Regions from separate parts of the Catenuloplanes indicus genome, predicted to be linked through region 1. Evidence: riboswitches for the same ligand, from Rfam matches in the RefSeq annotation. Region 1 holds a riboswitch; each other region holds the start of a gene.
What was found. Region 1 has a riboswitch for cyclic di-AMP ahead of J2S42_RS15550 (C40 family peptidase). Riboswitches for the same ligand answer to the same signal wherever they lie in the genome.
Positions count from the first base shown of each region.

Region 1 (8,020 bases):
CGCGGTGCCGGCGTTCCGGGGGTGTGCTCACGAACGGCCTCCCCACTGAAGGGGGTCGGGGATCGTTTCGCGTACAGCAAACAACTTTAGTCCGGTTGGACGGTGGAAATCCAGCCGAAAGGATGATAGATATCCAGGCTTCTTTAAGGTGATTTGCCGGAAAAAATAGCGGATGGCCGACTATGACTTTCAGCGAAAAGATGCCTCGACTCGCTACCGTGTCGGAGTATGGCGCCGATCTTTGAATCCACCCGTGACGACGACTCCGGACATCCGCCCAAGATCGTCGCGCTGATCGGCGTCGACGGCTCCGGGAAGACCACCCAGGCGCACCGCCTCGCGGACGCGCTCACCGCAGCCGGCCTGCCCGCCGACTACCTGCAGAACGCGGGCGGCCGCGCCTGGTTCGGCAGGGTCGCCCAGCGACTCGGTGTGGACGACGCGCAGCACCTGTTCGGCCGGCGCGGCTGGCCGGTCGTGGAGTCGGTGCTCCGCTGGCTCGCCATCGCCCGCACGTTGCTGCGCAACCGGCACTCCGGCCGGATCGCGGTGATGGACCGGTACAGCTACTGCCAGTACGCCAGCATCCGCACCCAGCTCGGCCGGGGGCGTGCCGCCGAGCGGCTGGCCCGTTTCGCGTACCGGCTGTTCCCGGCGCCGGACGTCACGTTCCTGCTGGTCGTCAGCCCGGGTGCGGCGTACCGGCGGATCGAGGCGCGCGGCACCGACCACGAGACGATCGAGTACCTGACGCGCGCCTCCGCGTCCTACGCCTCGCTTCCGGAGCACGACTCGTTCGTGCTGATCGACGGCGACGGCACCGAGGACGAGGTGGCCGCCGAGATCCTGGCACACATGCTGCCCGTGCGGCCGGAGCCGACGGTGGTGCGGCTGCCGGACCCCCAGCACCGTCCGGCGGAGGTCGCGGCGGCCTGACACCGGAGGTCACGGGTGACATCGGCCACCCGTAACCTCCGCTCTCCGGACAGGCCGGACTGCCCGTTCCGTCGAAGTCGTTCCCCGTAACAGACACCACGGGGCAGGTTTCGTTGACGGGTACGAAGTGCGCAAACAAACTCGGACCGTGGTGAATTCGCCTGGGCTGCTCGTGCACATCAACGCGCTCCTGCCCTCGCTGTCACCCGCCGAACAGCGTGTCGCGCGCCTGGTCGTGTCGGATCCCGCCGACGCGGCCGGCCACACCATCACCGGTCTGGCCACCGCCGCGGAGACATCCGAGGCCACGGTCATCCGGTTCTGCCGTTCGATCGGCATCGCCGGCTACCCGCAGCTGCGCCTCCGGCTGGCGGCGGAGGCGGCCGGGGCGGCCGGCCGCGCACGCACCGCGGACGCGCACGTGGCCGGCGGTGAGATCCCGCCGGACGCGGACCTGGCCCGGATCGTGGCGACGATCGCGTTCAACGAGGCGCGGGCACTGGAGGAGACCGCGGCTCAGCTCGACGCGGTCGCCTGCGCACAGGTCGTGGAGGCCGTGGACGGCGCCGGCCGGATCGAGGTCTACGGCACCGGCACCAGCGCGTGCGCGGCGCTGGACCTGCAACAGAAGCTGCACCGCATCGGCCGCAGCGTCGCCTACTGGCCGGACCCGCAGGCCGCCCTGGCCTCCACCGCGCTGCTGGCCGAGGGCGACGTGGCGATCGGCATCTCGCACAGCGGCACCAGCGCCGGCGTGCTGGACGTGCTGGCGCAGGCGCGGCGGCGCGGCGCGGTCACGGTCGCGGTGACGAACTTCCCGCGCTCGCCGATCGCGGACGCGGCCGATCTGGTGCTGACCACGGCGGCGCGCGAGACGACGTACCGGGCGGGCGCGTTCGCCAGCCGAGCCGTTCAGTTGATGGTCGTCGATTGCATCTTCGTCGGCGTCGCTGTGCGTAACCGGAAACGGGCCGGGCAGGCACTCGCCGCGGCCGATGAGGCGACCGCGTCGTTGCGCGCGCCCGGTGGTCGCCGAAAGCCGCGCTGAGCTGGGATGATCTTTCCTCGTCGGGGTGGTGGCGCACTGCCGGTCCGCTGGGAATGCGGTGGCGACCGGGAAGGTTCCCTGGTGGGCTGAACCCTCCGATCACGTTTCCCGTAAGTCTTGGGTGACAGGGATCGCACGGGACCAGTGAGTTGGGTCGCTGCGACTCAACTGTCCCGGATGGTGTGATTTGACGGGCCAGGGGTAAGCACCCGTTGAGCGCATCGACCGGCCGGTAACACTTCATCCCCCGCCAGCCGAGCCGATTCAGGAACTACGCACCGCGCTCACAGCCAGATTTCAGGCATTCGTGACAGCTTCAATCGTACGACAACGAGATTCCATCCGAATGCCGGAATCAGCTGGGGACGTGCGCCGTTGTTAGAGGGGCACCGCTGGGGACGCGGATTACCGGGGAGGGCCTGATGGATACAGGGACGGCCCGCAAGAAGGCAAATGGGGTCAACGAGGGGACCGTGGGCGACATGGAAAAAAGCATGGTGTTGCGAACGGATGAGGTCGCCGAGGAGCGCGACCTCGTCGGAGTCTACCTGCACGAGATCTCCCGGACACCTCTGCTCGACGCGGCGCGTGAGGTTGATCTTTCCAAGGCGATCGAGGCGGGGCTCTACGCCGAGCACCTGCTCGACGCCGACCAGCTTCCGGCCGGCGTGAGCCGCGAGGAGCTCGAGCGCGTCGTCGTCGACGGCAACCGCGCGAAGGACGAGTTCATCCGTGCCAACCTGCGCCTCGTGGTCTCGATCGCCCGGCGCTACGTCCGCTCCGGCATGCCGATGCTCGACCTGATCCAGGAGGGCAACACCGGCCTGGTGCGAGCGGTCGAGAAGTTCGACTACGAGCGCGGCTACAAGTTCTCGACGTACGCGACGTGGTGGATCCGCCAGGCGATCAGCCGGGCCATCGCGCAGCAGGAGCGCACCGTGCGGCTCCCCGTCCACCTGGTGGAGGACGTGAACCGCATGCGCAACGTCACCCGCCAGCTCACCCGCGAGCTCGGCTCCGACCCGGAGCCGGCGCAGATCGCGACCGCGCTGGGCGTGACCGTCGAACGGGTGTCCGAGCTGATCCGCTGGTCGCAGGACACGGTGTCGCTGGACACCCCGGTCGGCGACGACGGCGACACCAACCTCGGCGACCTGGTCGCCGACTCGGACGCGCCGTCGCCGGAGGAGATCGTCCTCACCGCGCTGGAGCGTCAGCGTATCGAGGGCCTGCTCAACCACCTGGACGACCGCTCCGCCGGCATCATGCGCGCGCGGTACGGGCTGGAGGACGGCCGTGAGCACTCGCTGACCGAGGTGGCCTCGCGGTTCTCGCTCTCCCGCGAGCGGATCCGCCAGCTGGAGATCCAGGCACTCGGCCGGCTGCGCGAGCTGGCCCGCGCGGAGGGCCTCCAGGCGGCATAACCCACAACCCCACACACCCCTCGGCGGTACGAACGAACCGGCCGGTCCCATACCCGGGGCCGGCCGTTGCGTTCGTCACTGTGACGTCTTCCGGTCGCGTCAGCCCCCGCGTCGGCGATGGGCACGGCGGCGCGGGGTGGGTATGGTCGCCTGCGGGGTATGAAACCACAGCTCGGGGGAGGCGATGTGGCGCGCGGCGGCATCTTCTGTGTGGAGGGCCAGTGGCACCGGGACCTCTCCGAGCAAGGCTCCGTCATCCCCACGCTCGAGCTGCTGGAGCGGCTGCGCCGGATCCGGTTCATCTACCGGGACGTGGCCACGCCGGAGGAGCTGAGCTACTTCCTGGACCGATGGCTGCTGAAGCAGTACAGCGACTACCGGGTGGGCTTCTTCGCGATGCACGGCGAGCCGGGCCGGCTCTGCCTCACCGACCGGGCCACGGTCGAGCTGGACGACGTAGCCGAGCAGCTGGCCGGTCGCTGCCAGGACAAGCGGCTCTACTTCGGCTCCTGCTCCGTGCTGAAGGCCTCGGACGCCACGCTGCTGGACTTCCTGGACGTCTCCGGGGCCGCGATGGTGTGCGGCTACACCCGGGAGGTGGACTGGGTCGACTCGGCCGCGTTCGAGACCGTGCTGCTGGACGTGCTGGCGAACGGCGCGCTGGTGAACGCGGCGGAGAAGCGGATGGGTTCCGGGCCGTGGCGCGAGCTGGCGGCCTACCTGGGCTTCCGGATCGTCTACGCGAACGGGCGGACGTGGCGACCGGGTACCCGCCCACGGGTGCCGGCGCAGGCCACCGCGGCATGACGAAGGGCGGGGAGAGACTCCCCGCCCTTCTCCGTTCCGGTTCCGGCTACCTGACCCGGCCGTACCCGACGATCGACATCATGTTGAGCGGTGCGATCGTGAGCACCTCGCCCGGTCTGGGCGCGTGTATCACCTTGTCACCGCCGATCGCGATCGCGACGTGCGCGAGCCCGTTGTAGAAGACCAGGTCACCGGGGACGACCTGGGAGGCGGATATCCGCGCGGTCGCGTTGTACTGCATCGCCGCGTTGTGCGGCAGCGACTTGCCGGCCTTCGCCCACGCCGCCTTCACCAGACCGGAGCAGTCGAAGCCGGTCGGGCCAGCGGAGGCGTAGATGTACGGCTTGCCGAGCTGGGCGTAGGCGAACTGCACCACGGCGCTCGACCCGGCGGGCGCGCTCGGTGCGGCACCGCCACCGCCGCTGTTGCCACCGCCGCCGCTGTTGCCGCCACCGTTGCTGACCGGCGCCGCGGCGGCCTGCTCCTGCTCCCGGCCGTACGCGGCCTTGCGCAGCGAGTACAGGTTCTTCAGCTCGCCCTCGATGCCGGCCTTGCGCTTGCCGGCCTCGTCCTTCTGCGCCTTCTGCTTCTTCTCGGCGGCGTCCAGCTTGGCCTTCTCCTCGGCGTACTTCGCCTCGGTGGCCGTGTAGGCGGCGACCTCGTCGTTGCGCGCCTGGGCCAGCTGCTCGAGCACGCTCAGGCCGGCCATCAGGTCCTGGCTGTCGTTGAGCGTGAGCAGCGTGTTCGCGTCACTGAACCGGCCGGACTTGTAGGCCCGGCTGGCCAGCTGACCGACGTTGGTGCTGGCCTGCTCGACCTGCTGCTCCAGCGCGGCGGTCTTCTCGCTGAGGTCCTTGGCCGCCGCCTGGGTGGCCTTCAGCTCTTCATTGATCTTGTTGTAGGACTCGATCACGACCTCCAGCTCATGGGAGGCCTTGTCGATCTGCTTGGTGAGTTCGGCGCTTGACGGCTCGGCCAGGGCCGCGGAGGTCGGCGCGAGAACGCCGACCGCGACGGCCGCCAGCACGACGGCGCGCAGGATCGCACGCGAAGCTGACAACGGGGTGGACCCTTCTTCGCTTGCCGCCTACCGGGTTAGCTGACGGATTCGGGCGAGAAGGACGCCCTACCGCGCGAGCGCGGATTCACCCCGGTGGGACTCTGATGGGTCCCCGGTTCGCCGCAACGCCGCTCGGAGGCCGCGTCGGGTGGGCCCGGCACGACCGGCGATCGGCGGGCCTGGCGCGAACGGTGCGGGGGAGCACCGGCGGCCGGGCCGGGCGATTCGGCGGCGCCGGGCTGGCGTCATTCCGGGGGGAGTGACTGAAGACCAGGTCCGGCGAACCCACGGTAACGACCATCTCGGAGGATCGAAAGGGTGATGGCGGTCATCTGTGCGCTTTCGCCGGTAATAAGGCAAATTTCCGGATCGCTCAGAGTGAAGGAATGATTTCCTGAAGTAACCGCTCCGCACCGGGCCGGCGGTGTACGCCCGAAAACAACTATTTGCGTGTTTTCGCGGGCGCTTGGTGCCGCGCCTCTCGGGCAAATGCGGAGGAATACGTCGGGAAACCGCGTGCCGGGCCTTCTCTGACGGGTGGAAATCTGCCACCTGGCAGATTGCCCTCTTCCCATTAGTGGCGTGCGGTTGGGAGTATGGCTGTTAGGGAGGTCTCAGGGTTCTCCCGCAAGGGAAGCACTTCTCACCCTGGCGACCTTCCGCAGCGCGCGCTGACGTATTCAGAGCATCACGTGGTCCTCGGAGTCCACGCCACGGGACTCCGGAGACCGTCTTTCCCCGGGGGCGGGGGAGCCATCGCGGCGGACGCGGTGTGGTGACCGGCGGCAACCGGGAACGCCACATGCCGAATTCGACAACATGCCGAATTCGGCACCGCGACCGCCGTAAACAAAAGACCAACTCCTAAAGAGCCGCAGGAGGACTCCGATGGAGAATAGCGCTCGTTACTCGCCGCGTTCAACCCGTCGCTACGCTTCTCCCGGTGCCGCGCCGCGCAGCCGGGTCGCGTTCGACACGGCCGACGTCATCGTGACGCCGGAGTACTTCCAGGTCGCCGGCCGACGCTGGCCGACCAGCGAGCTGGCCGGGCTGCGGACCGTGCGTGGCCCGTTCGACCAGCTCACAGTGCGCGCGGTCGCCGCGTCCGGGGTGAGCCTCCTGGCGATCTTCGCGGCGCTCAGCTTCGGCAACGGCCTGCACGCGCTCGGCCCGGCCGCGTACGTCGTGATGGGCGCGGCCGCGTTCGTGCCGATGCTGCTCGGTGTGGTCGGCAATCGCACCCGGCCGCGCGTCTACGAACTCTGGGGCGATTACCAGGGCATGTCGGTGCGGCTCTTCGTCAGTGACAGCGAGAGGCAGTACGGCCAGATCTCCCGCGCGCTGGTGCGCGCACAGGAGATCGCCAGACTCGGCGGCGTGCGCGCACCGGTATCGTCGATCAATCCGTACGGGATGTGAGTCGAAGCACGATGTCCGTGCCCACATGACAATTGCGGACCGGGGTCTGGCGGGCACGACATGACCCCTTGAGATAGCTCCACCGGAAATCATGGGCGCGCTTCCCCGGGCGCGCCCATGATCCATTTCCTCAGCCGTCCTCGGCTATTCCCTTGATCATCGCCAGCGACTCGGCCGGGTCCAGCGCCTTGTCCCGCAACTCGTGAAAGACGTGCAGATACGGCCGGACGTCCTCCGGCCGGTCGATGACCTCGTCGGTGACCGCGTTCTCCACGTACATCACGTCCGCGTCGTCCGGATCCGGGAACTGCAGGATCGCGAACGGCGCCACCACCGGTGGCGGGCCCGCGCTGAACGGCAGCACCTGGATCGTGATGTGCGGCGACGCGCTCAGCGACAGCAGGTGGCTGAGCTGCTCCGGTGCCCGCGCCGGTGCGTGCGCGATGCGGTGCAGCACGGCCTCGTCGATGATCGCGGTGATCCGCGGCGGGCGTGATTTGTTCAGGATCTCCTGCTGGCGCCGCAGCCGGACGGTGATCTCCTCCTCGGTCGGCCGCACCGAGGTGCCACCCGCCGCGAAGTCCCGGGTCTGCAGCAGCGTGGGCAGCGTGGTCGGCGCGAAGTAGAGCACCTCGACGCTCTCGTCCTCCAGCCCGATGTAGGCGTAGTAGGACGGGTTGACCCGGTCCCGCAACGCCGACCACCAGGTGCGCAGCCGGGAGTTGCGGGCCAGCGAGAGGATCTCCTCCACCCGCTCCGGCTCGGTGATGTCGTACAGCCCGGTCAGTGCGCGGGCGTCGATGGTGGAGATGCCGACCGTGCCGGCCTCGATCCGGATCACCTTGGACAGCGACCAGTCCATCGCGGCCGCCACCTCCGCCCGCGTCTTACCGGCCGACTCCCGGGCCACCTTCAGCGCCTGGCTCAGTCGCCGCCTGCCCATCGAAGGGCCCTGTCGTGCCGTCGGCGCCCGTTTCGCCGGTCGTTCCGCGTGGCCGGGGTCTTCGCTCTGATCGTGTGTCATCGCGGGGCCGCACCTGACTCAAAGGGTTGGTCAGACCATCTGGGTGACCATCTTGTTGATCATTTCGAGGGACTCGCTGGGGTTGAGTGCGAGCTTCTGCAGTCGGGCGAAGGTCTGCCGGTAGGTCTCGACCTCGGCGGGCTGGTCGACCAGCGCGACGGTCGGCGTCGACTCGATGTAGACGACGTCCGGCGTGCCGGCCTCGAAGGAGAGCAGGTTGAACTGCCCGGTGGCGCCGTAGCTCTCCGCCGTGAACGGCAGGATCTGGAGCGTCACGTGGTCTTTCGTGCCTTCCGTGCGCA
Region 1 is NZ_JAUSUZ010000001.1:3,464,890-3,472,909, reverse strand. It holds gene J2S42_RS15570 (dTMP kinase) at 229-936, shown strand; gene J2S42_RS15565 (MurR/RpiR family transcriptional regulator) at 1,085-1,984, shown strand; gene J2S42_RS15560 (sigma-70 family RNA polymerase sigma factor) at 2,467-3,408, shown strand; gene J2S42_RS15555 (DUF6642 family protein) at 3,595-4,215, shown strand; gene J2S42_RS15550 (C40 family peptidase) at 4,262-5,275, opposite strand; cyclic di-AMP (ydaO/yuaA leader) riboswitch at 5,285-5,423, opposite strand; gene J2S42_RS15545 (DUF6232 family protein) at 6,164-6,694, shown strand; gene J2S42_RS15540 (helix-turn-helix domain-containing protein) at 6,825-7,637, opposite strand; gene J2S42_RS15535 (helix-turn-helix domain-containing protein) at 7,749-8,020, opposite strand, start outside.

Region 2 (8,020 bases), 940 kb from region 1:
GGCTGGGCCGCGGCAACCCGACGATCGGCTCGACGCCCGGCTACATGGGCGCCTGGGAGAAGATCTGGCTCGGCTGGTCCGACTTCGTCACGATCAACCCGGGGAAGTCGAAGTACGTGACGCTGGGCAGCGCGGCGTACGGTGACGGGATCCTGCCGGAGGCGGTGGTGATCCCCCTCGGCGACGGCTCCTACTACGCGGCCGAGTACCGCAGCTACACCGGCTACGACGAGACGCTCAAGCTCGGGCCGTACAACTGGGGCTGGGCCAACTCCAAGCCGGACTGGGCCGAGCGCTTCCCCTACCAGGACGGCCTGCTGGTCTGGTACGTCAACCCGGCCGTGGGCAACAACAACACCAGCGTCCACCCGGGCACCGGCCTGACGCTGCCGGTCGACGCGCGCCCCGCACCGATCTCGTTCGCGGACGGCGTGCTGCTCGGCAACCGGCGCCAGCCGTTCGACGCCACGTTCGGCCTGCAGTCGACGGACCCGGTGACGTTCCACCGCAACGGCGTGCCGGTATCGGTGCCGCGCCAGCCGGCCATCCCGGTCTTCGACGACTCCGACCCGCTGCGCTACTGGAATGCGGCGAACCCGCAGAGCTCGGTCAAGGTGGCCGGCGCGGGCGTCAAGATCGAGGTCAAGACGCAGATCGGCGGTCTGATCCCGCTGATGACGCTGAAGGTGACGCCGCCAGTGAAGTAGGTGGTGCGCAAGGGCCCGGCGCTCCCCCGCCGGGCCCTTGCGCCATCAACGACCGAGGAGAGCACCGCCGTTGACCTGCACGATCTGCGCGGTCACGTGGCTCGCACCGGGCGAGGCCAGCCAGTGCACGGTATCCGCGACGTCCAGCGGAGTGCCGGCACGACCGTTGTGCGTCTGCGTCCGCAGCTGCTCCCGCCGCTCCTCCGTCATAGTGTCGCCGAAGAACTCGGTCTCCTCGACATAACCGGGCGCGACCACGTTCACCGTGATACCGCGCGCGCCGAGCGTGGTGGACAGATCGAACGCGTACGGGTGCAGCGCCGCCTTGGCCGCGCCGTACGAGCCGTTGCCCGAGCCCCGGTACGCCGCGATCGAGCTGAGCAGGACGACCCGGCCGTGGTCCGCGAGCACGTCCGCCAGCGCCTCGACCAGCAGGACCGCGGTGAGCACGTTGGACTCGAAGTTGCCCTGCCAGTGCTCGCGCACGGTGAGCAGCCGGTCCAGCTCAGGGCGGTCCGCGCCGGTCACGCTCGGTGGGCGCTTCCGGGTGACGTTGCCGCCCGCGTTCGCCACCACCACGTCGGCGCGGCCGTGCCGTTCGACCACCTCGTCGCGGACCCGCAGCGCCTGATCCGCGTCGGTGAGGTCGGCCGTGATCGCGTGCACCGAGCCGGCCCCGTGCGCCTCGATCCCCTCGGCGGCGCGGGCCAGCGCGTCCGCACGCCGGCCGACGATCACCACGTCCGCGCCGTCCCGCGCGAACCGGGCGGCCGTCGCCTGCCCGATGCCGGTCCCGCCGCCACTGATCACCACGACACGACCCATACGTTCCTCCCGAGGAATATCGATCAGCCGAAAATCATTGTCAGAACCGGAAAGAAAGGGGTACGACCATGAAGGTTCGCAGCTCGCTCCGGTCCCTGGCCCGCAAGCCCGGTTCGCAGGTGGTCCGCCGCCACGGCCGGGTCACGGTCGTCAACCGCACCAACCCGCGCTGGAACGGCCGCCAGGGCTGATCCCCGTTTCCGGCGTCGTTCAACCACGAGGCGTCTCCCATTCCCGGGAGGCGCCTCATTCACGATCTGAACCCGTGCCGCACCGTGCGGAATGAGCGTCACCGGCCCGGTCAGCCCGTAGGCCCGCCGGGCCGTGCGACCCGCGACCTCGATCGTGTTCGGCCGCGGCGCGGGCGCCGCCCGCCGGATCGCCCGGTGCGGCGGCGCGTCGTGGCCGACGAGAGAAGGCGCGTCCGCTGTGGCCAATACCTCAGGAAACTCGCGCGACATGGACGCCGCGCGCGTGATCGCATGGTGGGCATGCTGGTCTTCGACGCGGACGACACGCTCTGGGAGAACAACGTCCTGTTCATCCGCGTGGTCGACGACTTCCTCGCCTGGCTCGCTCACCCGACGCTCGACCATGCTGCGATCCGCGCCGTACTCAACGACGTCGAGCGCGCCAACGCCGCCACCCACGGCTACGGCAGCCGCGTGTTCCTGCGCAATCTGCACGAGTGCTTCGAGAAGCTGAGTGAACGCCCGGCCACCGACGCCGAGCGCCGCGAGATCGAAGAGCTGGCCGCCGCACTCGTCTTCGACGAGGTCGAGCTGATGCCGGAGGTCGCGGAAACGCTCGCCGACCTCGGCACCCGCCACGAGTTGGCGCTGCTGACCAAGGGCGACGACACGGAACAGCGTCGCAAACTGGCCGCATCCGGCCTGGCCGGGCATTTCGGTAGCGTGCACGTGGTTCGCGAGAAGGATCTGCCGACATACCTGGCACTGACCGAGTCGCTGTCACTCGACCCGGCCACCACGTGGATGATCGGCAACTCCCCGAAATCCGACATCATCCCGGCCCGCCGAGCAGGCTGGAACGCGGTCTTCATCCCGCATCCACACACGTGGGAACTTGAGCACGCCGCCCTCGACCCAGCCGACACGGGCGTACTGGAACTCCCCTCCTTCACCACCCTGCGCAACCACTTCTGACCACACCCGCAGTTAACGGGCAGCGGCCGGCGGCGACAGCGGCCACTGGAACGGCGGTGGGGTTCGGGGTGATCGCCGGCGAACCGGCGGGGAGGAGCCGCTGGGCGACGACCGGTGCCCGCGGGAGCAAGCCCAGCGCGACCACGCCGGATGCGGGAAGAGAGTCGGGAATTTCGCTTCGGTGGAAACGAAGGAGCCCGCGGTGGGCGGCCGCGGGCTCCGTTGCGTCAGATGATCGACAGATGGACGTGGTTCGTATGGTCGCCGGAGGGTGTGCCGCCGCCGGCGTACGATTGCCAGCCGCTCGACGGTAGCCAGATCTGGCTCCACCAGATCACGTAGAGCACGCCGAGCCGGTCCGCGTTCTTGATGTAGAAGTTGGCCAGGTTGTCGCCGTAGGCCTTGTCCGCGCCGACGGCGACGCCGCCGAAGCCGCTGGCCTGGGCGGACCAGTCGCAGGCGCGGCCGCGGGGGTGCTCGCCGCCGTCCTCGGCGCTGCGGTAGCAGGAGACGAAATGGTCGAAGCCGGCCGACTTGGTCTGCTTGTAGGCGTGCAGCGTGCGGGGCGTGATGCAGCCGCCGGTCGTCGGGTCGTCCACGGTGCAGCTCTCGGACGGGAACGACCCGTCGGCAGCCCGCTCGACCGCGACCGCGACCGCCGCGGAGCCGCTGCCGGACTCGACGTTCGCCGCGGCGCCGCCGCCGGCGGCCTTCAGCGCGTTCTCGGCCTGCTTCTTCCGCTTGTCCATGGTCTCGACCTGCTTCTTCTGCTCACCGATCTCCTTGTCGATGGCAGATTTCGCACGGGAGGCCTCGTCCTTGGCCACGACCAGCTCGCGGACCTGCTTCTCCTGGTTGATCGCCATGGTCTCGAGCAGCGTGGCCCGGTCCATGAAGCCCTCGCCCTCGGAGGCGTTGAGGATCGCGACCATCGGGCCGAGGCGCCCGTTGCGGTAGGTGCGGCCGGCGAGCTCGCCGACGGTCGCCTCACGCGTCTTGAGGTCGGCCTCGATCGTCTTGAGTTCCTCGGTCAGCTCCTTCTGGCGCTTCTCCGAGGCCGCGAGCTTGTTCTTCGCCTCGACGAAACCCTTGCTGGCCGCGTCGAGCTGTTCCCTGAGCTGTTCCGTGCCGCCCTCGTCGATCGCGTAGGCGGGCGTTGCGAGCGCGGCCGTGGCCACAGTCGCCAGCAGCACCGAAAGCGCTGCCATTCGCCGTAGGCGCATCATGTTCCTCTCTCGGACCGCCGGCCGGGTTAGCTGACGGGTTCGGGATGGGAACGACACCCCTACCGCTGACGCGGATTCACCCCACAAACGTGGTTCCCCGACTCGCTGAGCGATTTGGCGGTGGTCGCCACGGGCACCGGGCGTGCCCGCCGATGACAACCGGCGGCAAGACTACCCAGTCGCGCCAAGGACGACCGCTCAAGATCCGTAAAATTAAGAATTCCCTATAGTGACGCAAAGTGCCCGCTCAATGACCGGAAAACATAGAGAAACATCGACGCGATACGGGAAAGGCCGCCCCGGCGAACCGAGACGGCCTTCCTTGCACTAATCGTCGAGCAGGCAATTACAGAGAGCTTGCGCGACGAGCCGGGGCGCGGCCCGCGGGCTGATGCGGCTCCGGTCCCACGCCCGTCCGCTCCGGGATTCCCATCGTCACCGGCTTGTCCGCCGACACCGTCACCAGCTCGCCGTGGTGCACGAGTGTGACGCTCTTCTCACCCGTGCCGTTGCGCAGCGAGTAGGTGACCTCGTCGCTGCGCACGTCCACCCGCAGCCGCAGCCCGCGCCAGAGCAGCGCGAACTCCATCCGGGTGATCCGCTCCGGCAACCGTGGGTTGAAGGTCAGCTGACCGCCGTGGTCGCGCATGCCGCCGAGGCCCATCACCAGCGAGATCCACGAACCGCCCAGCGACGCCACGTGCAGGCCCTCGCGCGCGTTGTTGTGCAGGTCGTGCAGGTCCATCAGCGCGGCCTCACCCAGGTAGTCGTGGGCGAGTTCCAGGTGACCGGTCTCCGCGGCCAGCACCGCCTGGGTGCAGGCGGACAGCGACGAGTCGCGGACCGTGCGGGCCTCGTAGTAGGCGAAGTTACGCTGCTTCTCCTCGTCGCTGAACGCGTCGCCGCGCCACAGCATCGCCAGCACCAGGTCCGCCTGCTTCACCACCTGCTTGCGGTACAGGTCGAAGTACGGGTAGTTGAGCAGCAGCGGGTAGTTCTCCTGCGGCGTGCCCTCGAAGTCCCACTCCTGCAGCCGGGTGAAGCCCTCGGACTGCTGGTGCACACCCAGCTCGTGGTCGTACGGCAGGTGCACGGCCGCGCCCGCGTCCCGCCAGCCGGCGATCTCCTCGTCGTCGACGCCGGCCGCGCGCGCCTTGTCCGGGTACTTCAGCGCCACGTCCGCCGCGGCGTAGAAGTTCAGCTGGGCCATCAGGTTCGTGTAGATGTTGTCGTCGACCACGGCGGTGTACTCGTCCGGGCCGGTCACACCGTCGATGTGGAAGCGGCCGTGCCGATCGTGGTGGCCGAGCGAACGCCACAGCCGCGCCGTCTCGATCAGCAGGTCGAACCCGTAGTCGTGCTCGAAGTCCTCGTCACCGGTGGCCAGCACGTAGCGGCGGGCCGCGTCCGCGATGTCCGCCGCGATGTGGAACGCCGCGGTGCCGGCCGGCCAGTACGCGGAGCACTCGTGCCCGCGGATGGTCCGCCACGGGAACGCGGCACCGCGCAGGCCGAGCGTCTCGGCCCGTTCCTTGGCCAGGTCGAGCGTGGCGTGCCGCCAGCGCAGCACGTCCTTGGCCGCGTCCGGCTGGGTGTAGGTCAGCACCGGCAGCACGAACGTCTCGGAGTCCCAGAACGTGTGGCCGTCGTACCCGGGACCGGTCAGTCCCTTCGACGCGATCGGCCGCATCTCCGCGCGGGCGCCGGCCTGGAGGACGTGGAAGAGCGCGAAGCGAACCGCCTGCTGCACCTCCGGGTCGCCCTCGACCCGTACGTCCGAGTGGTCCCAGAACGCGTCCATGTACTCCCGCTGCGCCTGGACCAGCCCGTCCCAGCCGGTGAGCCGGGCGCTGGCCAGCGCGGCGCCGACCTGGTCGCGCAGCGCGGGCACGGAACGGCGGGAGGACCAGCCGTACGCGATGAACTTGATGATCCGCAGCTTCTGGCCCGGCTCGAGCATGCACGCGACCGTGGTCCGCAGCCAGTCCGGGTTGCCCTCGGTCTTGACCATGTGCCGGCCCTCGGTCTCCACCACGTGCTCCATCGCGGCGGCCATCCGGAGCTTGCTGGTCTTGGTGCTGTGGATCAGCAGCCCGCCCAGATCCTGGGTCAGGTATTCCTCGCTCTCCAGCGGGGACTCCAGCAGCGCCGCGACCCGGGGGTCACGCTTGGTCGGCGGCAGCTGCTCGTTCGCCACCAGCTCGGACTGCAGGATCACCCGGGCCGGGCCGTTGATCGGCTCGACCTCGTAGGAGATGGCGGCGATGGCGCGCTGGGTGAACGACACCAGACGGGTCGAGCGCACCCGCACCGACCGGCCGGCCGGCGAGCACCACTCGACCTCGCGCTCCAGCGTGCCGGACTGCATGTCCAGCACCCGCTCGTGCGAGACGAGGTCGCCGTAGCGCACGTCGAACGGCTCGTCGTCGACCAGCAGCCGGATCGGCTTGCCGTTCGTCACGTTCACGATGGTCTGGCCCGACTCCGGGAAGCCGTAACCGGCCTCCGCGTACGGCAGCGGCCGCAGCTCGTAGAAGGAGTTCAGGTACGTACCCGGCAGACCGTGCGGCTCGCCCTCGTCCAGGTTGGCCCGGAGGCCGATGTGCCCGTTGGAGAGCGCGAACACCGACTCCGACTGTGCCAGGACGTCCAGGTCGAGCCGCGTCTCGCGGACATGCCAGGGCTCGACCGGATAAGCCCGCTCTCGGATCACAGCGATCCCTTTCAGTGTTGATCTGAGCCCGTCGGTGAACCACCGGCGGGTTGCCGTCCCTATCGGGGCTCGCCGCCGTCCAGGAGTTCGGCGAGATCCGATACGACGATGTCGGCGCCGTGTGCGCGCAGCGCGTCCGCGTGCCCGACCCGGTCCACTCCGACCACAAACCCGAAGCCGCCGGCCCTGCCGGCCTCGACGCCCGCCAGTGCGTCCTCGAACACCGCCGCGTTGGCCGGGTCGACGCCCAGTCTCTTCGCGGCGGCCAGGAACGTGTCCGGCGCGGGCTTGCCGGGCAGTCCCTCGGCCCGGGCGACCACACCGTCGACCCGTTCCTCCAGTAGATCCTCGATGCCGGCCGCGCGCAGCACGTCCTGGCAGTTGGCGCTCGCGGAGACGACCGCGGTCCGCATCCCCGCGTCCCGCACCGCGTGCAGATAGGTGACCGAGCCGGGGTACACCTGCACCTTGCCCTCGGCGATGTATGTCAACACCAGCACGTTCTTCCGGTTGCCGATGCCGTTCACCGTCTCGGCGTCGACGTCGTCGTCGGGCGTGCCCTCCGGCAGCACGATGCCCCGGGACGCCAGGAACGTACGTACGCCGTCGGCACGCTGACGGCCGTCCACGTACTTCAGATAGTCGGAGCCGGAGTCGAACGGGACGAAGGGCGTGCCCTCCGCTGCGGCACGCCTGCTCAGGTACGCGTCGAAGGTCTCCTTCCAGGCCGCGTTGTGAACGAGCGCGGTCTGGGTGAGGACACCGTCCAGATCGAACAGGCAGGTAGTCACGTGAGGTGGAAGACCAAGCACCCGCTCAATTTAACCGTGAAACGGAAAGTTAACCGGATTTCGGCGGTGTCGAACCCCGGGCGCGGCGTCTCGTATGGTGTGCCGATTCTGAGGTTATCGCCGGTCAGCACGCCTCCGCGGGAAAACGTTGAACCTTTCGGGTCGCCCGGACGGCACAAGAGATCGCACAAAGGGTCCGTCGCACCCCGGCCATTCGACCCAGTATGTTGATCTTTATCTCCATCCGACGTCGATCCGGTCACCTCGCTCGTCGAAGAAGTGCAGCGCGTCCATCCGCACGCCGATCGCCAGCGCGCTGCCGGCCCGGATCGCCGGGTAGGGCGCCAGGCGGACCGCCAGCTCGGCCGGGCGCCGGTGATGCCGGCCCGGGTCGCTGAGCACGCTGGTCCGGCCGCCACCGCCGGCCGGCTCCCCCTCGGACCGGTCGCCGAACCGTCCGGTGAGCCGCTGCACCGCCTGCCCGAGCCGCTGGAACGGCGAAACCGGCTCCTCCTCCACCTCGACCGCGGCCGCGCCGAGTTCGTCGACGATCACCGCGGTCGCGCCCACGTCGACGAAGGCCAGCGACTCG
Region 2 is NZ_JAUSUZ010000001.1:4,408,678-4,416,697, forward strand. It holds gene J2S42_RS19775 (immune inhibitor A domain-containing protein) at 1-707, shown strand, start outside; gene J2S42_RS19780 (SDR family NAD(P)-dependent oxidoreductase) at 753-1,532, opposite strand; gene J2S42_RS19785 (ribosomal protein bL36) at 1,601-1,723, shown strand; gene J2S42_RS19790 (HAD family hydrolase) at 2,024-2,698, shown strand; gene J2S42_RS19795 (coiled-coil domain-containing protein) at 2,926-3,906, opposite strand; cyclic di-AMP (ydaO/yuaA leader) riboswitch at 3,924-4,054, opposite strand; gene J2S42_RS19800 (glycoside hydrolase family 65 protein) at 4,271-6,637, opposite strand; gene J2S42_RS19805 (HAD family hydrolase) at 6,697-7,449, opposite strand; gene J2S42_RS19810 (ABC transporter ATP-binding protein) at 7,663-8,020, opposite strand, start outside.
Region 2: another riboswitch for cyclic di-AMP. It lies ahead of J2S42_RS19795 (coiled-coil domain-containing protein); the one in region 1 lies ahead of J2S42_RS15550 (C40 family peptidase).

Region 3 (4,583 bases), 1.5 Mb from region 1:
TGGCACGCGGCGGATTTCTAGTCCTAGAAACACGGAAGCCCTGGTTGGGACATCTGTCCTGACCAGGGCTTTTGCCGTGGAGCGGGTGACGGGAATCGAACCCGCACTGTCAGCTTGGGAAGCTGATGTTCTGCCATTGAACTACACCCGCGTGGTGCGGCCTCACTCTACCTGGTTTGGCGATCGCCGCGCGAGCGGCTATGCCTGTGAGTCGCCTGAGGCGGCGATGACGATTTCGACGGTGGGGGCGTGGTCGCGCCAGACCTGGACGGCGGGGCGGGCGGTGGTGGTGTCGGTGGCGAGGGGGGTGGCGCCGCCTCGGCCGTGGCGGGCGAGCATGGCGACGTCGATGGTGAATTCGTAGAGGCGCCAGTCGACGTGGGGTTCGGCGCGGAGGTCGCCGGCCAGGCGAGTGATGCGGGCGGTGTCGGTGACCGGGTGGGCGTGGCCGGCGAGGTAGGCCTCGTCGTCGCTGTCCTCGGGCGGGAAGCTGTGCAGCGCGTAGCGGCCGTCGCGGTCGAGGTCGCGGCGTTTCGGGGAGTCGACGATGAAGCAGAAGAGGCCCTCGTCGGTGATGACCGGGGAGACCGGGTGGACGCGGGGGCCGCCGTCGGAGCGGACGGTGGCGAGGTAGCCAAGGCCCGGACCGTACTGCTGCATGAGGGTGCGGATGGCGGCGGCCAAACCGGGCTGTGAGGTGGCGAAAGCGGTCCAGGTAGCCATGTGACGATCCTACTCGAACACGCGTTCGAACGGCCAGCATGCGAGATAGTGTGTCCGGATGCTGCTCTCCGACCGGGACCTTGTCGCCGAGATCAAGGCCGGCACCCTCGCCCTCGATCCGTTCGAGGCCGCGCTGGTCCAGCCGTCCAGCATCGACGTGCGGCTCGATCGGCTGTTCCGGGTCTTCAACAACCACCTGTACACGCACATCGACCCCGCGGTGCAGCAGGACGACCTGACATCCGAGGTGGAGGTGCCGGCGGGTCAGCCGTTCGTGCTTCACCCGGGTGAGTTCGTGCTGGCCTCCACGCTGGAGGTGATCTCGCTGGGTGATCAGCTGGCGGGGCGGCTGGAGGGGAAGAGCAGTCTGGGGCGGCTGGGCCTGCTGACGCACTCGACGGCCGGGTTCATCGACCCGGGCTTCTCCGGGCACGTGACGCTGGAGCTGTCGAACGTGGCGAACCTGCCGATCACGCTCTGGCCGGGCATGAAGATCGGGCAGCTGTGCATCTTCCGGCTGTCGTCGCCGGCGGAGCATCCGTACGGGTCGGAGGTCTACGGCTCCCGCTACCAGGGGCAGCGCGGGCCGACGCCGAGCCGCTCGTGGCGCAACTGGCGCACCTGGCCCACGACGTAAGAAGGCCGCCCCCGTCGAGCGAGGGCGGCCCACAAGAAGACCTTAGAGCGGACTGCCGAAGCTGTGCACCGGCATCGCGTCCATCTTCATCATCCGCACCGGCTCCGCGGGGTTCGGTGCGTGCACCACCCACTCGTCACCGGCGTACATGCCGACGTGGCTGAGGTCGGCGCGGTAGAAGACGAAGTCGCCCGGCTGGAGCTCGGCGCGGCTCACCGACCGCATCAGCCCGCGCTGCGCGGCCGCGTTGTGCGGGAACGAGATGCCGACCTGGTTGTACGCCGCGAGCATCAGGCCGGAGCAGTCGTAGGCATCCGGTCCGGCCGCACCCCAGACGTACGGTGATCCGATCTGCGCGCAGGCAAACTTGATCACGACGCCGCGCTTACCGCCGGGGTACTCGTAGGGGCACGGCGCCGGGGCAAGCTCGCCGCCACCACCGTTGCCGTAGATCTGGAGCCGGAGCTTCTGCAGCTCGTCGACCTTGGAGTTGATCTCCTTGGTCTTCTTGGCCAGCTCCGCCTCCTGCTTGGTGAGGTCGGCGACGAGCGCGTCAAGCGGCGCCTTCTCCGCCTCCAGCTGCTCCTTCAGCGCGACCACCTCGGCGATCTCCCGGCCCTGGGTACGGGCGAAGTGATCGAGGAGTTCGAGCTGGTTGGTGAGCGTGGTCGGCGAGCCGGTCACCAGGATCGAGCCGAGCGTGCTGGCGGGGCCGGTCTTGTACTCCTCCGCCGCGATCACGCCGACCCGGTTCATGACCTGGTCGACCTCGGCCTGCAACGGTTTGATCTTGGCGCCGAGCACCTCGGCCTGCTTCTTTTTCTTCTGCAGCTCCTGGCGGGTGGAGTTGTGCTTCTCGACCGTGGGCTCGAGCTGGGTCCACGCCTCATCGATCTGCTTCTCCACCTCGGTCACGCTCGGCTCCGCGTGGGCGGCGGTGCCGCCGAGCGTGACCACCAGCGCAGTGGTCAGCGCGCACATGGCGCCGACGAGGACGGACCGGTTTCGGAGTGCGGCAATGCCTGCCACCGAAGTGTGTGCTCCCTTGTGTCCCTGACCGCCTACCGGGTTAGCTGACGGGTTCGGGCGGGTGAGGGCCGGTGCAGTAGCGCCCACCACAGGGTCATCGCCCTACCGCCGGCCGCGGCCGGCGGATTCACCCCGAGTGCTGATTGGGTCCCCGGTTCATCGGGTGGATGATTCGGCGGTGTCAGGCTCGCGGCGACCGCTGATGATCGCGCGTCATCGAGCCCGGCGAACCCCAAGATTAGAGAGGCAAAACGGACACCGCAAGCGGATCTAGCCCAAAAATCGGTACGTGAAAGGGTGGTCGCCGTACGTCACGTCAATTGATCGCCACATATACATCGTCCACCTGACCGGCATATTGATCGTTGTTGGCGGTCACGCTCTTACCGCCGATTCGCAGCGGCTCGGTATTCGCGATGGACAGCCGGGCCGGCAGCTTCGTCGTGCCGCGCGCCACGCCGTCCACCGTGATCGACAGGGCGCCACCGGCGCGCGTGCAGCCGACCGCGTGCCAGCGCCCGTCGGCCACCCGGACCGGCGCGATCACCCGGTAGATCCGGGCCGGGCTGGCCACCACGCAGCTGGGCCGGCCGTCCAGCCCGTCGACCTGCAGCTTGTACTGGGTGCCGCCGCCGACCGAGAAGCCCTTCTGCACCACGTTCGCGCCGTCCGCGGTGTCGGTGGGCCGCATCAGCACGGACGCGCCGTAGCGCAGGCGCCTGGTCCCGGGGTTGAGCGTGGCCGGGTCGCCGCCCTCCAGGATCGCGCGCGGGCAGTTCTGCGGCAGCGCGGTGCAGCGGGCCGGGAAGGTCGCGGCCCAGCCGGCGCCGTGCCGGGTCAGCCGGAGCGCGCCACCGGCCGCGGTGCGCGCCCGCATGCCGTATCGGCCGGTGACGTCCAGGAACTGCCGGCCGGCGCCGCCGTCGAACGTGTACCGCACCGAGACCGGGCCCGGCGCGATCCGCGCCACCTCGGTGGAGGCCGACGGCACCACCTCGATCCCGCCATCGTCCACGAAGGGTTCCGGCGCCGCGGCCGGCTCCGAGGACACGGGCGACGGGGAGAGGGAGGGGGAAGCGGACGGAGTCGGGGCGGGGTCGCCGCCGGAAGCCACTATCGCGCCGGTGAGCAGCGCGAGCACCGCCCCTCCCACGGCGACCGCAGCCACCCGGCCCGTCAGCTTTCCCGGCATACGGCGTGTTTCGGACATTCCCCCATTGTGGGGATTGCCGGCTGCGGCACCCGGCCCATCCACCGCGGCTCACGGCAAAATCATGCAAAAGCAGGAGCCCGCACCGGTGTACGTACCGGTGCGGGCTCCCGCGCTGGACTGTGTGGCGTCAGACGTATCGGCGGAAGCCGACCACCTGCATCACGCTGATGCTGAGCACCTCGACCGACATGCCGGGCTGCGGCGCGTGCACCATCATGCCGCCGCCCAGGTAGATGCCATCGTGACTCAGGCTGCTGTTGAAGAACACCACGTCACCCGCGCGCGCCTCGGACCCGCTCACCGGCGTGCCCATGTTCCACTGGGAGACCGTGCTGTGCGGCAGGCCGACACCGGCCGCGCTGTGCGCGAAGGCGACCAGGCCGGAGCAGTCGAACGAGCCGGGTCCGGCCGCACCGAACACGTACGGCTTGCCGAGCTGCGCGCAGGCGGTCGCCACCACGATCGCGGCCGCACCGGTCGCGCCGCTGGCCGAGCAGGAACCGCCACCGGAGGTGCTGCCGCTGCTGGGGACGTTGGCCACCGAGCCGTACGCCTCCTCCTGCAGCTTCTCCAGCTCCTCGATCTCCTTCTCGACCGCGGCCTTCTTGGTCGCGAGTTCCTTCTCCCGCTTCTCCTGCTCGGAGACGACCTTGTCGAGCTCGGCCTTCTGCTTGTCCATCTCGGCGCGGGCGTCGGCCACGGCCTCGATGTCCGCCCGCTCGCCCGCGGCCAGCCGGTCCAGGTAGACGAGCTGGTCGGTCAGCGCGGTCGGCGAGCTGGTCCGCAGGATCGAGTTGAGACCGGACGCGGGGCCCTCCCGGTACGACCGGTTGGCGATCACGCCGACCTTGTCGACCGCGATCTTCATCTGGTCGTTGAGCGGCTTCATCTTCGCTTCGAGCTCGGACCGCTTCTTCTGGTTGCCCTTGAGGTCACTGCGGACCTTGTTGTGCTCCTCGATCATCGGCTCGAGCTCGCCCC
Region 3 is NZ_JAUSUZ010000001.1:4,989,656-4,994,238, reverse strand. It holds tRNA gene J2S42_RS22455 (tRNA-Gly) at 78-151, opposite strand; gene J2S42_RS22450 (pyridoxamine 5'-phosphate oxidase family protein) at 199-723, opposite strand; gene dcd (dCTP deaminase) at 782-1,360, shown strand; gene J2S42_RS22440 (C40 family peptidase) at 1,403-2,389, opposite strand; cyclic di-AMP (ydaO/yuaA leader) riboswitch at 2,404-2,577, opposite strand; gene J2S42_RS22435 (LamG domain-containing protein) at 2,706-3,404, opposite strand; gene J2S42_RS22430 (C40 family peptidase) at 3,730-4,583, opposite strand, start outside.
Region 3: another riboswitch for cyclic di-AMP. It lies ahead of J2S42_RS22440 (C40 family peptidase); the one in region 1 lies ahead of J2S42_RS15550 (C40 family peptidase).

Region 4 (8,020 bases), 680 kb from region 1:
TGCATACGGTCCAGCAGCTCGGACTTGGACAGGCCGAGGATCGGGGCGAGCAACGACGCGGTCTGGTTCGCGTCCTTCACCACCTCCGGGTCGACCGCGATGTACCGGGCCTCCACACTGTGCGCCAGCACCGCGCCGTTCTGGTCGTAGATCGCGCCCCGGGCCGCGGGCAGCGTGACCACCTGCAGCCGGTCGTTCAGGCCCTTCCGGGCCCACTCCGGCGTGTCGCCGAACTGCAGCACCACCAGCCGTACGCCGACCGTGGCCAGCATGACCATGGCCAGCAGCGACGCCACCCGCAGCCGCCGGCCCGGATCGCCGAGCTTCGGCGGCCGGCGCGGGTGCCGCGGCTTGCGGATCGGCGCCGGCCGGCTCCGGGCCGCCGCGGTGTTCCGGGCCGCCTTCCGGCGCGGCGCGGGCACGGTGTCCCGCGCGTCGTCCCGGTCCCGCTCGCGCGCGCCGGTCCCGCGCCCCCGGCCCGAGCCGCGCCGCTCGTCCTGGCGGCCGCCGTCGAGCACGCGCAGCGCGGGCCGGTCACCCCTCGATGCGGATCCGGACCCCGCGGGGGTACGCCGTGGGCGCGGCTCGTCGGCCGGACGCTGCGGGCGCGGCATGCCCTCGCGGACCGTGCGCCCGCGCGGCGTGTAGGCCCGCGCCTCGGACATCTTGCTGTGCGCACGCGACGAGGGGGACGACGGCTGCCCGTCGTCCCCCGTGTCCCGCGTCTGACGCCGGTCCCGCGCGCCGCCGCGGCCGGAGTCGCGGTCGTCCCGCGCACCCCGGCCGCGGCGGGCGGAAGGCTGATCCCGTGGCGGCACCGCTTACCGTCCGCTCTCCTGGCTGGTGATCGCGGGCTCGCCGCCGGCCGGCTTCGGCACTCCGATGATCTTGCCGTTCGGCAGCTCGATGAAGGCCGGTTCCTCCGCCTGGACCAGGCCCAGCTTCTTCGCGTGGGCGATCAGGTAGTTCGGGGACTCGTACTCCTCGATCTGCTTCTCCAGCTCCTGCTGCTGCACGTCCAGCGCGGCCTGCTGCTTCTGCAGCTCGTCCAGCCGGAACGCGTTCTGGTTCGTCTGCGTGTTGATCAGAAGGATGCCCACCACGCCGGCCACCACCGTGACCAGGATCCCGGCGATGAACGGCGCGCGCGGCACCGCCACCGGCCGGGGCGGCGTGACGCGCAGCCGGGGCGCCGGCGGCTCCTCGTGCACCGGCTCGGCCGGCTCCACCAGGACGTGGATCTCCTCGGGCTGCAGCGCGGCACTGCCCTCGGTCTCGAACCGGCGGCCCCGCGCCGCCGACAGGTCGACCGGCTCGGACGACGACGTCGCACCGGCGCTCCGGGCCGGCGGACCGGCCTGGACGCGCGGCGACTGACCGCGCGTGGACTGACCGCGCGCACCGGACGTGCGCGGACCGGTGCCACGTGCACCGGCGGCGCGGGAGCCACCCGCGTCCCGGCTCGTGGCCCGCTCTCCACGCGGCTCACGTGCTGCCCGCTCACCCCGTGCGTCACGCTCCGCCCGCTCGTCACGCTCCGCCCGCTCGTCACGCGCCGGACGCTCGCCCCGTGCGGGACGCTCCGCCCGCAGGTCGCGCGCTGCCCGCTCGTCGCGGGCCCGGCGTGCCGGATGGTCGATCGTGGACGGCGCGGCCGCTTCCGCCGCGGCGGCCCGCTCGCGCCGCTCGATGCGCTCCAGTGAGCTCAGACGCTCGATGCGCCGCGGACCCCCCTGGTCCACGGCGTCCCGGTCCGGAACGGACGGTGCGGCGGCCCCCCGGCCGCGTGCCCCGTTGAGGCGCTCCGCGCGTCGCCCGGCCCCGATGCCGCGCACGATCGCCTCCTGGCCGCCGGATCGCGGCGCGCTCTCCGCCGGTGCCCACTGCGCCGCGGTCCGGCCCCCCGACCGCGGTGCGCGCTGCACCGTCTCGCGCCCGGTGCCGAGGTCGCCCCGGTCGCGCTTGTTGACGTTCATGTCCCTCCCCCTTGATGTCTTCGTCCCGTCGTTCCCCTGCGACGGCGGGGGCCCTGCCCGGTCCCCGCCGCCTCCGCCGTCCTAGGACGACTCCGGCGCCCCCGCGCCGGGCCGGCGTGACCTCCTGGACCGTTCGCGGACGGTCCCGGTGTCCCCACCGGCGATGCGTTCCGCGGCGCGGAGCTTGACCGAGGCGGCCCGCGGGTTCTCCGCGACCTCGTCCTCGGTGGGCGGCTCCGCACCCCGGGTGATCAGTCGCAGCGTGGGCCCGGTGCCGGGCAGCTCGACCGGGAGGTCGATCGGTCCGGTGCTCCGGGCTCGCGCCGCGAACGCCTGCTTGACGATGCGGTCCTCGAGCGACTGGTAGGACATGACGACCACGCGTCCGCCCGGTGCCAGCGCGTCGAGAGCCGCCGGTAACGCCGCTTCGAGGGCGGCGAGTTCGCCATTTACCTCGATACGCAGTGCTTGAAACGTTCTTTTGGCTGGGTTTCCGCCGGTTCGTCGGGCTGGTGCCGGAATCGAGTCCCGGACCAGCTCGGCGAGCCGGGCCGTGGACGTGATCCGGGAGCGCCCCCGCTCCCGGACGATCGCGGAGACGATGCGAGTGGCGAACTTCTCCTCGCCGTACACCCGCAGCACCCGTACCAGCGCGCCCGGTTCGTAGTCGTTGACCACGTCCTCCGCGGTGATGCCACGGTCCTGGTCCATCCGCATGTCCAGCGGAGCGTCCTGGGCGTAGGCGAACCCGCGATCGGGCGCGTCGAGCTGCAACGAGGAGACGCCGAGATCGAACAGAGCGCCGTCGATCTGCTCGTATCCGAGCCGCTCGAGCACGTCGGGCAGCTCGCTGGAGACCGCGTGCACCAGGTGGGTGCGATCGGCGAACCGGTCCAGCCGGCGGCGCGAGTGCTCCAGCGCCTCCGTGTCCCGGTCCAGGCCGATCAGCGTCAGCCGTGGGTTCGCGGTCAGGATCGCCTCGGCGTGCCCGCCGAGACCCAGGGTCGTGTCCACATAGACCGGCGCGTCGCCGGTCAGCGCGGGGGCGAGCAGTGCCAGGCACCGCTCCAGCAGCACGGGCACATGTGTGCCCCGTGCCTGCCACTCGCGACCCTCGGCCACGAGCTCCGGCTCGGGCACCCCCATGTCGACCCCCATCACCTGGTGACGATTCGTTTCACGCAATGCCCGCCAGCAGTGCGACGAAGACCGTACCGCCAGATCCCCATCCGCCCTCCTGGCGTCACCACCGTCGCGCCTGACACCGGGGAAGGGGTGCCAGGAGCGCCGAGCGGCTGGAGATCTCGCAGTACGGGTTTCCCGTCGACTACAGCCCGCCGGGCAGCACCCCCTCCCCGATGTCGGCGAAGTCGTCCTCGCTCTCCGCGAGATACGTCTCCCAGGCCTGCTTGTCCCAGATCTCCACCCGGGTGCTGGCGCCGATCACGACGAGCTCCCGGTCGAGCTGCGCGTACTCTCGCAGGAGCACCGGGATGGTGACCCGGCCCTGCCGGTCCGGCACCTCGTCGTGCGCGCTGGCGAAGAAGACCCGGCTGTAGGCCCGCGCCGCCTTGTGCGTCATCGGTGCGGCCCGCAGCTCCTCCGAGATCCGCTGGAACTCGGGCATCGGGAAGACGTAGAGGCAGCGCTCCTGCCCTTTGGTGATCACGACACCTCCCGCCAGCTCGTCCCGGAACTTGGCCGGGAGGATCAGCCGGCCCTTGTCGTCCAGGCGCGGGGTGTGCGTGCCGAGGAACATCGCGGCGTCACCCCCTCGCCCTTGCCGGCGGCATTCGCGGTGCCGCTGATCACTCGGGCCGGCGGGCTCTCCACGACCCCGCCATGTGGCCCCACTTTACTCCACTTCCCTCCACCCGCAACCGGAAACGGCGCCTAGTCAAGGGGTACGGGAGTGCAAAACAGCACGTCACAGACGGTTGCGCGAGGTGGAGGGCTTTGGCCCCGACGGGCCGTCTTCTTTCCGACATCCGTTCGGATCGACACGCATCCCGCACGTTTTATCCGGACATTTCGGGTGGTTTTTCCGGGGTGTGCAGGCGTCTGGACGATTGCGTGGAGGGAAGTGGAGGGATTGGACGCACACATGCGGTCGCCAAACGATCTCCTGCCGTCAGCGCTGTGCGACGGCTGCGAGTGCGCTGCGAAAGCGCGAAAGGGCCCCGCCGGACATCGGCGGGGCCCTTTCCGGCGGAGCGTCAGACGACCCGGCGCACCACATAGGCACGGGACCAGATCTTGTGCTTGCCCACCCGCACGCCGGGACGCGGCGCGTCGTACATGTAGCCGCCGCCCGCGTAGATCGCCGCGTGATAGCCGTGCGCGCCCTTCCGGAAGATCAGCAGATCGCCCGGGCGGGCCTGGGCCTTGGACACGGCCACCCCGGCGCGCTGCTGGCGGTTCGCGTTGTGCGGCAGCTTCTTCCCGGCCGCGGTCCGGTAGACGTACATGGTGAAGCCGGAGCAGTCGAAGCCGCCGCCCGGGCTCGCACCGCCGGCCCGGTAGCGCTTGCCGGACAGGCTCTTGGCGAGCGCGACGACCGCGGCGGCCTTGCCCGGCGCCGGCGCGGCGCCGGCGGGTGCCGGGGTGGCCAGCTGACCGGCGGCGACGCAGATGCCGATCAGGGCGGCCAGGATCGAGGCGCGCGCGGGCAGAGTGGAACGCCTGGCCCGGAGCCGGAGCGTGCTGCCCGGTCTCGGCATCGCGTTCCGGACGTCCGGGTTCTGGCTGAGGTGCTGCACGAAAGGTGTCCTTCCGGCACGCCTGCGGGGTTAGCTGTCGGGTTCGGGCGCCGAGGATGCCCGGCCCGGCACACTGCCGGGCTTCACCCCAAGGCCCGCGAGCGAGCCGTCGTGCGGATTGCGAGTGGTTCCCCCGCCCCTGCCCTCGATTGCCATGTGCTGGGTGGAATGTCGCGTCGCCCGGGACGGGCAGGGTTCGGCGTGTCCCGTGGCCGGCGCGACCGGCGGGCGGATCGCGCACCGGCTCATCGTTTGTAGCGGACCTCGGGAGCACGCCCGCGCCATCGATCGGTCACTCTCCGAGGTTGGCATGCCCGGCCCTCGCCCCCGACGTGTCGGGTGCCCGATATTCCGGCACGGCACGGCCCCGCGCACTCACTCTCCGTATATCGAACCCGGTGAAGCTTCCCACACGGGCCGGCGTCACACCGCGGATAAGACCAGCGTGATCAACACGTACTCCCGGGCAGGCCGCAAGGGGCCGAACGAGCCGATGGTGAAGCGGTACCGGTCCGGTAACCTCGCTCGGGTGACGCAAGGCAACATGCCCCTCCGCGCCAAGGTCGCGACCCAGGTCTCCCGCACCGCCGCCGCGCTCTCCCGCGCGGCTGGGCGGGGCGACGGGTCCGTGATCGGTGGCTGGATCGGTCTCAAGATCGATCCTGACCTGCTCGAGCACCTCGCCGCCGGCCGCGCCATCGCGCTGGTCTCCGGCACCAACGGCAAGACCACGACCACCCGGCTGACCGCGGCCGCGCTGGGCGTGCTCGGCCCGGTGGCGACCAACTCCTTCGGTGCCAACATGCCCACCGGGCACACCTCCGCACTGGCCAAGGCCGGTGACACGCCGTACGCGGTGCTGGAGGTGGACGAGCACTACCTGCCTCAGGTGATCGAGGAGACCCGCCCCCGGGTCATCGCGCTGCTCAACCTCTCCCGGGACCAGCTGGACCGGGCCAAGGAGGTGGCGATGATGGCCCAGCTCTGGCGCACCACGCTGGCCAAGCACCCCGAGGTCGCGATCGTCGGCAACGCGGACGACCCGATGATCGTCTGGGCGGCCGGCAACTCCCCCACGGTCTCCTGGTTCAGCGCCGGTCAGCGCTGGCAGGACGACTCCTGGGTGTGCCCGGAGTGCGGCTCCACCATCGAGCGGCAGGACGGCCAGTGGTGGTGCACCGGCTGCCCGCTGCGCCGCCCCGCGCCGCAGTGGGTGGTCGAGGACGACGGCGTGCTGGATCCGTCCGGCGCCTGGCACCTGATCCGGCTCCAGCTGCCCGGCCGGGTCAACCTGGGCAACGCGGCCACCGCGCTCGCGGTCGCGGCCGCGTTCGGCATCCGCCCGCTGCAGGCCGTGCCGACGCTCTCCTCAGTGGCGTCGGTGGCCGGCCGCTACGCGCAGGTCGACCGGGACGGGCGCAACATCCGGCTGCTCCTGGCGAAGAACCCGGCCAGCTGGCTGGAGGCGTTCGACATGGCGGACAACGCGCCCACGCTGCTCTCGATCAACGCGCGTGACCCCGACGGGCTGGACACGTCCTGGCTCTTCGACGTCGACTTCTCGCCGCTGCGCGGGCGCCAGGTGCTGATCACCGGCGACCGGGCGTACGACCTCGCGGTCCGGCTCGACGTGAACGACGTGCCGTTCCGGCACGTACAGACCTTCGGGGAGGCGATCGCGAGCGTGCCGCCGGGACGCCTGGAGGTCATCGCGAACTACACCGCCTTCCAAGACATCCGAGCGGAGCTTGACCGTGTCAATTAACCCGGAGTGGAGCCAGCAGCCTCCGGCCTACGGACAACCCCAGCAGCCGGGGTACGGGCAGCAGCCGCCCGCGTACGGCCAGCCCCAGCAGCCGCCGGTCTACGGGCAGCCGCAGCCCGGCTACGGCCAGCCCCAGCAGCCGGGGTACGGTCAGCAGGCGCCGGTCTACGGGCAGCCGCAGCCCACGGCGTACCCGCAGCAGGGTCCCGGGGGTTTCGCGCCGGGCGGGCAGCCGGCGCCGCAGGCCGCGGGCGGCGACAGCGTGGTGCGCGTGGTGTGGGTCTACCCGGACCTGCTCTCCACCTACGGCGACCGCGGCAACATGCTGATCCTGGCCAAGCGGGCCCAGCAGCGCGGCATCCCGGTCGAGACCATCGAGGTCCGCTCCGACCAGCCGCTGCCCACGCACGCGGACATCTACCTGATCGGCGGCGGTGAGGACGGCCCGCAGGCGCTCGCGGCCCAGCGGCTGAACACCGACGGCGGCCTGCACCGCGCGGTCAACCAGGGCGCCGCGGTCTTCGCGGTCTGCGCCGGTTACCAATTGCTCGGCACGTCGTTCTTCGCCAAGGGTGCGAAGTGCCAGGGGCTGGAGCTGATCGACATCTACTCGGACCGGGGCGAGAGCCGCGCGGTCGGCGAGCTCGCCGGCGACGTGGACCCGCGCCTCGGCCTGCCGCGCCTGACCGGCTTCGAGAACCACGGCGGCCGCACCCACCTCGGCCCCACCGTCTCGCCGCTGGCCCGGGTCAGCGTCGGCATCGGCAACGACGGCCAGACCGAGGGCGCGTGGCGCGGCAAGATCCTCGGTACCTACTCGCACGGCCCGGCGCTGGCCCGCAACCCGGCCATCGCCGACCTGCTGTTGCGGTGGGCCACCGGTTACGACTCGCTGCCGCCGGTCGACGACAGCTGGCACGACAACCTGCGCAACGAGCGGTTCGCCGCCGCCCGGCCGAACCCGCAGTGACGTGCCGTCCGCCGGTCGCGGTTCCGCTCAGGTACCGCGACCGGCGGACGATGGGTCTGCTTTCCGGCCCCGACGCCCAGCCCAGCCCCCGGATCCACCGATCGGAGACTGCATGACGGACGCCGCCGCTCCACTGCTGATCTGCCCGCAGACCGGCCGACGCCTCACCATGCCGCTCCAGTCCGCCCGCTCACTCCCGGGCGTACCGTCCGGTCCCGCGGCCGGGCACGCGGATGCGCCGGCGTTCGACGCCGGGGTGCCGGTCGCGCCGCGGCGCAGCCGGAAGGCACGCCTCCTGCGAGTGGCCGCGCTGGTCACCGCGGTCGCCGCGCTCGGCACCGCGGCCGCCACGCTGCCGCTGCACGAGATCCAGGACGCCGCGCGCTCGCTCGGCTGGGCCGCCGCGTTGGTGATGGCCGGCGTCGGCGCGCTGCTGCTGGCCGTGCTGGTCCCGCGTACCGCGATCTCGCTGGCCTGCGGCGCGCTCCTCGGCCCCGCGCTCGGCTTCACCGCCGCGATCACCGCCGCGATGCTCGCCGCCACCATCACC
Region 4 is NZ_JAUSUZ010000001.1:2,783,167-2,791,186, forward strand. It holds gene J2S42_RS12470 (peptidoglycan D,D-transpeptidase FtsI family protein) at 1-818, opposite strand, end outside; gene ftsL (cell division protein FtsL) at 822-1,976, opposite strand; gene rsmH (16S rRNA (cytosine(1402)-N(4))-methyltransferase RsmH) at 2,058-3,122, opposite strand; gene mraZ (division/cell wall cluster transcriptional repressor MraZ) at 3,304-3,735, opposite strand; gene J2S42_RS12490 (C40 family peptidase) at 4,193-4,735, opposite strand; cyclic di-AMP (ydaO/yuaA leader) riboswitch at 4,741-4,900, opposite strand; gene J2S42_RS12495 (MurT ligase domain-containing protein) at 5,280-6,500, shown strand; gene J2S42_RS12500 (type 1 glutamine amidotransferase) at 6,763-7,470, shown strand; gene J2S42_RS12505 (TVP38/TMEM64 family protein) at 7,583-8,020, shown strand, end outside.
Region 4: another riboswitch for cyclic di-AMP. It lies ahead of J2S42_RS12490 (C40 family peptidase); the one in region 1 lies ahead of J2S42_RS15550 (C40 family peptidase).